DNA from 3 places in the Kouleothrix sp. 19917 genome. Region 1 is predicted to be linked to each of the others. Evidence: riboswitches for the same ligand, from Rfam matches in the RefSeq annotation. Region 1 holds a riboswitch; each other region holds the start of a gene.
The links. Region 1 has a riboswitch for S-adenosylmethionine ahead of mtnA (S-methyl-5-thioribose-1-phosphate isomerase). Riboswitches for the same ligand answer to the same signal wherever they lie in the genome.

Region 1 (2,259 bases):
GCAGCTGGCGCAGGTTGTCGGCAAAGGGCGGGCGAATCACGCCGCGCTCGGTAATCAGGGCGGTGATGAGCGTGTGCGGCGTGACGTCGAAGGCCGGGTGCGCGGCCACCACACCCGCCGGCGCAATCGGCTGCCCGCCAATGCTGGTTACTTCTTCGGTGGCGCGCTGCTCGATTGGGATGGCATCACCATCGGGCAGGCGCATGTCGATCGTGGACGAGGGCGCGGCGACATAGAAAGGAATGCCGTGCGCGCGCGCCAGCACCGCCAGCCCGTAGGTGCCGATCTTGTTCGCAACATCGCCGTTCGCCACCACCCGATCCGCGCCGACAATCACGCAGTCGATTGCGCCCTGGCGCATAAAGTAGGCGGCCATGTTGTCGGTGATCAGCGTGAGCGGCACGCCCGCGCGCTGCAGCTCCCAGGCCGTCAGGCGCGCGCCCTGCAAAAATGGCCGCGTTTCGTCGACAAAGACATGCATGGCGCGCCCGCGATCGTGCGCCACGCGAATAGGCGCCAGCGCGGTGCCAAACCCGGCGGTGGCAAGCCCGCCCGCATTGCAGTGCGTCAGCACCTGCCCGCGCGCAGGAATAAGATCCACGCCATATTCGCCAATCGCGTGGCACATTGCCAGGTCTTCGGCCATGATTGCGTGAGCTTCGGTGAGCAGAAGGTCGCGCAGCTCGGCGGGGCTGGCGCTGGCGTGGCGCTGGGCGGTGCGCAGCATGCGCTCGGTGGCCCAGGCGAGATTCACTGCCGTGGGGCGGCTGGCGTCGAGGGTGGCTTTGGCCGCTTCGAGCAGCGCCAGCAGCGCGGCGCTGGTGCCGGCGGGCTGGCGGGCGGCCAGCGCCATGCCATACGCGGCCGTGCAGCCGATCGCGGGCGCGCCACGCACCTGCATCGAAGTAATCGCGTGCGCGACCTCGGCCACGCTGGTGCAGCGCACGGACGTTTCCTGATTGGGTAAGAGCCGCTGATCGAGCAAGCCGACGGCGTCGCCATCCCACCAGATATGCTGATATGCTGTGTCAGTACTCATAGAAAAAGCCGCCCGCATCGCGAGAGGCCGTTGTCGTGCTACCTCTCATCTTTCAGGCGCATAACGCGCCTGCAGGAATTGGCACCTTCCCGCCATTTACGATTGACGATTGACGATTGACGATTGACGGCAGCGCCTCATCGTAAATCCAAAATCGCAAATCATAAATCGGCAGGGGTTGCCGGGCTTCGTCGGGCCAGTCCCTCCGCCCCTCATGATGAGCATTATGATGCATTTTTCAAGCCGCGATTATAGCATAGTCGCGGGCGCGCTGCAACCACGGGCCGTTTGGCGCATTTGTGCATCTGCGCTGTGCCACGCAGCCGCGCCCGAAGCCGGTGTGCTATAATATTGAGCACACAGAATTCATGCAGCGACGGCGCAACCTGTGGGGCGTGCCGCGCGATTGCCATACGCCAGGCGCAGGTATGCGATTGACATTTTTGGGCACCGGCACCTCCATGGGCGTGCCGGTCATTGGCTGCGAGTGCGCGGTGTGCACCTCGCCCGACCCGCATAACAAGCGCTTGCGCACATCGGCATTGCTGGAAGCCGATGGCAAGGCAATTTTGTTCGACGCCGGCCCCGATCTGCGCCAGCAGGCGCTGGCCGCCGGCATTCGTCGCGTCGATGCCGTGCTGCTGACGCACGCCCACGCCGATCATATTTTCGGCCTGGATGATTTGCGGCCACTCAATTTCGCGCAGCGCGCCGCCATCCCGCTCTACGGCACCGCCAACACCCTGGCCATGGTGCGCGAACGTTTCGGCTATGCGTTTGTGAATACGTCGGAAGGCTCGACACGGCCGGCGCTTGAGCTGGTTGAGATCCAGAGCGGCGTGCCTTTCGACATTGGTAGTGTTACCATCGTTCCGTTCGATGTGCAGCACGGCAGCTGGACGATCACGGGCTTTCGGATTGGCCGCCTGGGCTATGTCACCGATGCCAGCAGCATTCCCGCGCCGTCGCTGGCGCAGCTGCGCGACCTCGACGTGCTGGTGCTTAATGCACTGCGCGCCAAGCCGCACCCGACACACTTTTCGCTTGGCGAGGCCTGCGCCGTGGTGGCCGACCTTGAGCCGGCCCGGGCGCTGCTGGTGCATATGACGCACGATGTCGAGCATGCCAGCGTTGACGCCGAGCTGCCCGCGCCGGTACACCTTGCCTACGACGGCCAGGTCGTCGAGATCAGCGAACCCTGATCTACGATTGCGTATCGT
Region 2 (2,259 bases), 2.5 Mb from region 1:
CGGCGGCCTTCACGCCCGACGAAACGCTGGGAATGTATTCGATCTCGCGCTCGGCGGGGGCGCGCTCGAAGCCAAGCGCCGCTCGCAGGGCGCGCAGGTGCGCGGGCGTGGTACCGCAGCAGCCGCCCACCACATTCACGCCATACTCGCGCACAAAACCGCCCAGGATGCGCGCAAATGGCTCGGGCTCCATCGGGTACACGGTCTCGCCATCGACCTCGATCGGCAGGCCGGCGTTGGGGATGCACGAAATCGGCAGGCGCGAGTGCGCGCACAGGTACTGAATCGCCTCGCGCATATGCTCGGGGCCGGTGCTGCAGTTCAGGCCGATCACATCCACCGGCATGGCTTCCAGCGTGGCGATCACGGCCGGCACCTCGGTGCCGAGCAGCATGCGTCCCGACAGGTCGAGGAAGATCTGGGCCTGCACGGCCACGCTGCTGCCGGTTGCTTTCTTTGCGCGGCGGATGCCATCGAGCGCGGCCTTCACTTCCAGAATATCGACGCTGGTTTCCACCAGCAGCACATCCACGCCACCCTCGATCAGCGCGCTGGCCTGCTCGAAAAAGATGTCGGACAGCTCGTCGAAGGTGATGTTGGACAGCGCGGGGTCGTCGGAGGAAGGCAGCTTGCCGGTTGGGCCAATCGAGCCAGCCACATAGCGCGGGCGGCCATCCTGCGCCTGGTAGCGGTCGGCCACGCTGCGGGCCAGGCGCGCGGCGGCGATATTCAGCTCGGCGGTGCGCTCGGCCAGGCCCCATTCTTCCAGGCGCAGGCGCGTGCTCTGGAAGGTGTTGGTTTCCAGCACATCGCAGCCGGCCTCCATAAACGAGGCGTGAATCTGCTCGATCACGTCGGGGCGCGCAATTGCCAGGTAGTCGCGGTTGCCGTTGGTGCGCTCGCCGCCGTAGTCGTCGGCGGAGAGGTTGAAGGTGTCGATGCTGGTGCCCATTGCGCCGTCGTAGAGCAGCACGCGCTCGCGCAGCGCTTCGAGGTAGGTGGGTTTGGTGGCGTGTGTCACAGTATAGTATTCTCCTGGTTTTTGGGCATAAAAACACCCCACGCGCTGGCGTGAGGCTGTGTGTTCCTCATCTCCCAGCTTGCGCTGTCGGAGTTAGCACCGTGCCGAGATTTACGATTGACGATTTATGATTTACGAATGTGAGGCCGCAATCGTAAATCGTACATCCAAAATCGTAAATGGCTCGGGGGTTGCCGGGGTTTCACAGGGCCGTTCCCTCCACCCCTCTTGATGAGCGGTCTTCAATTGGCGCGCAGTATAGCAGCCGGGGGCGGGCTTGTCAACGCCGTGTTGCACATTGCGCAACGGCTGGCTACCACCAGAAGGTGTGGCCGCCAAGCATGCGGCGGATCTGTTCGCAGATTTTGTCGGGGTGGATGGGCTTGCTGATAAAGCTGTCGAAGCCGGCATCCTTGGCGCGCAGGCGCGTCTGGTGCATGATGTTGGCGGTGACGGCGGCAATATGCGCGCGCGCCGATTGTGGGTGAGCGCGCAGGCGCTTGAGCACCGAGAAGCCATCCTCGCCGGGCAGGCCAATGTCGAGCAGCACCAGATCGACCTGGGGCAGCGCCTCGATCAGCTGGATGAGCTTGGCGCCGCTGCCGCGATGGTAGAAGTGCTTGAAGCCAGCATATTTCAGCAGCTCTTCGATCACCAGGTAGGAATTGGGATCGTCTTCAACCAGGATGATATACGCATTTTCCGGGTTGTCGATCGGTGTTCGGTTGTGCTGGCGCGCAAATGGTTGCGTCATATCATTCACCTGCATGCAATGGTGGCAGCGGTTAATTCAGCACTGCCGGGCTTGACTCGGGCTGGGTTGAAAGGAACTCGGCTTCTTCGACCTTGATCGGCATGCTCATGCGCTCGCTCACGGCGCACATGTCTTCGGCAGTGACGGCCGGCACGGTAAAGCGGAATGTCGAGCCGTAGCCGGGCTTGCTTGTGACATTCAGCTGGCCGCCATGCAGCTCGACCAGGCGCCGGCTGATTGGCAGGCCCAGGCCAGTGCCGCTGTAGCGCCGCGAAAGCGTTTCGTCGGCCTGGCGGAATTCTTCGAAAATAATGTCGATATTTTCGGGCGCGATGCCAATGCCCGTATCTTCAACCTCGACAATCACCTGGCTGGCGTCGGCTTGTGCTTCGCCCGCGCTGCCATAGACGCGCAGGGTAATGCTGCCGTGCTCGGTGAATTTCACCGCGTTCGAGAGCAGGTTCAGCAGCACCTGTGCCACGCG
Region 3 (2,259 bases), 1.7 Mb from region 1:
GCGATTTTGAATGGCTGTGATGCCTTCCACCAGCGCATCAACATCGGCAAGGTCGTTGTAGATCGTGAAGCTGGCGCGCGCCGTTGAGGGCAGGCCCAGCCGCGCATGGAGCGGGTGCGCGCAGTGGCGGCCCGAGCGAATGGCAATGCCACGCTCGTCAAGCGCCAGCGCCAGCTCCTGCGGGGTAATTCCGTCCACGGTAAATGTCACCACGCCGCCACGCAGGCCGGGGTTGCGCGGGCCAAACACCTGCACGCCCGGCAGCTCATCGAAGCGCGCCAGGGCATAGGCCGTCAGGGCGCGCTCGTGCTCGCGCACCGCTGCCATGCCAAGCTGCGCCAGGTAGTCGGTAGCCGCGCCCAGGCCAATCGCCTCGACAAAGGCGGGCGTGCCCGCTTCGAATTTCAGCGGCGCATCTTCCCACAGCACCTCATCCAGCCCGACATCGCGGGCCACGTCGCCGCCGGTCAGGAAGGGCGGCATGGCGGCCAGCAGATCGGCGCGGCCATACAGCGCGCCAATGCCGGTTGGGCCAAGCATCTTGTGGCCGGAAAACACTACGAAGTCCGCGCCGAGCGCCTGCACATCCAGCGGCATATGCGGTGCCGACTGGCAGGCGTCGAGCACGACCACCGCGCCCTGCGCGTGCGCGTGCGCAATGATCGGCGCAGGGTCGGTGATGGTGCCAAGCACATTCGAAACGTGCGCGAAGCTCACCAGCCGCGTGCGGGGCGTCAGCAGGTCGTCGAGCGTACTCAGGTCGAGCGTGCCGTCGGCGGCGAGCGGGATGAGCCTGATGGTGAGATTGCGCTCGCGGGCAAGCTGGAGCCAGGGCAGGTAGTTGGCGTGATGCTCGAGCTCGGTCAGCACGATTTCGTCGCCGGCTTGCAGAAAGGTGCGCCCGTAGGAATAGGCCAGCAGGTTCAGCGCCTCAGTGGCGTTGCGCGTGAAGACGATCTGCGCCGGCGATTCCGCGCCAATAAACGCGGCGATCTTGGCGCGCGCCTGCTCGTACAGGTCGGTGCTGCGCTGGCTGAAACAGTACGCGCCGCGGTGCACATTCGCATAGGTCGAGCGATACAAGCCGTCCATCAGGTTGAGCACCTGGCGCGGCTTTTGCGACGACGCGGCGCTGTCGAGAAACACCAGCGGCCAGCCGTTGACGGTTTGCTGGAGCGCCGGGAAATCCTGCCGAATACGCGCAATGTCGAGACAGCCTGCGGTGCCTGGTGTGCCGGGGGTGCTGGTCATGGCCTGTTTCCTTTGTGTACAACATCAAAAAACGCCCATCGTCGTGGACGATGAGCGTATGTGCGCTGTGCGCTGCCGTGGCGCGCATACGCGCAGCCCCGGCATCAGCCGTCACCTCTCATCTTCCAGTCTGTGCTGCCGGATTTGGCACCCTAATGATCGAGTTTCGAGCCGTGCGCCTTTTTGTTTCGCACGATGCTCAAAGCCCTTTCCAGGGTTGTCGAGGCTTCATCGGGCCGGTCCCTCTGCCTCTCTGGATAAGAGTCTGTGCTTCTTCAGTTGTGCCGCGCATCTTACATTGCTTGATTTATTTTGTCAACTTTGAATTCGCGATGGCGCGGTTGGGAATTCGAGCGGTCTACTGCCCTTGCTGTTTTCTGTTTGGGCAGTCTCGACTACGTCGGTGGTCGAGACTGCCCAGAAAAAAGATTATTTTGGAGGGCTGACGCCCTCCAAACCCCCCGCTGAGCAAGTACGCAGTGCAGATCGTGGCGCAATTTGCCCGCGCCGCGATTGAACGGTATCATCCACTGCACAGAAGGAAGCAGCAGTACGCGGTGTCTGCGTGCCATTCCGCGATATGAGGAGCAAGCCTTATGCAAAACGCATGGTGGAAAGAAAGTGTCGTCTACCAGATCTACCCGCGCAGCTTTGCCGACAGCAATGGCGATGGTGTGGGCGATTTGCGCGGCATCATCGGCAAGCTCGATTACCTCAAAACCCTCGGTGTCGATGTTGTCTGGCTGTCGCCGGTCTACCAATCGCCCAACGACGACAATGGCTACGATATCAGCGATTATCAGGCGATCATGACTGAGTTCGGCACAATGGCCGACTTCGATGAGCTGCTGGCTGGCCTGCATGCGCGCGGCATCAGGCTGCTGATGGATCTGGTGGTGAATCACACTTCCGACGAGCACGCATGGTTTGTCGAGTCGCGCGCCGCGAACGACAACCCTTACCGCGATTTCTACATCTGGCGGCCGGGCAAGGATGGCGCGGAGCCGA

Region 2: it holds a riboswitch for S-adenosylmethionine, as region 1 does, so the genes downstream of both, M1P90_RS21655 (methionine synthase) here and mtnA (S-methyl-5-thioribose-1-phosphate isomerase) in region 1, are expected to answer to the same signal.
Region 3: it holds a riboswitch for S-adenosylmethionine, as region 1 does, so the genes downstream of both, M1P90_RS03850 (aminotransferase class V-fold PLP-dependent enzyme) here and mtnA (S-methyl-5-thioribose-1-phosphate isomerase) in region 1, are expected to answer to the same signal.

What each region holds. Positions count from the first base shown of each region.
Region 1 is NZ_CP097099.1:7,873,196-7,875,454, forward strand. It holds gene mtnA (S-methyl-5-thioribose-1-phosphate isomerase) at 1-1,039, opposite strand, end outside; SAM riboswitch class I at 1,082-1,263, opposite strand; gene M1P90_RS31600 (MBL fold metallo-hydrolase) at 1,468-2,241, shown strand.
Region 2 is NZ_CP097099.1:5,348,633-5,350,891, forward strand. It holds gene M1P90_RS21655 (methionine synthase) at 1-1,021, opposite strand, end outside; SAM riboswitch class I at 1,086-1,259, opposite strand; gene M1P90_RS21660 (response regulator) at 1,335-1,775, opposite strand; gene M1P90_RS21665 (sensor histidine kinase) at 1,807-2,259, opposite strand, start outside.
Region 3 is NZ_CP097099.1:969,235-971,493, forward strand. It holds gene M1P90_RS03850 (aminotransferase class V-fold PLP-dependent enzyme) at 1-1,251, opposite strand, end outside; SAM riboswitch class I at 1,367-1,515, opposite strand; gene M1P90_RS03855 (glycoside hydrolase family 13 protein) at 1,848-2,259, shown strand, end outside.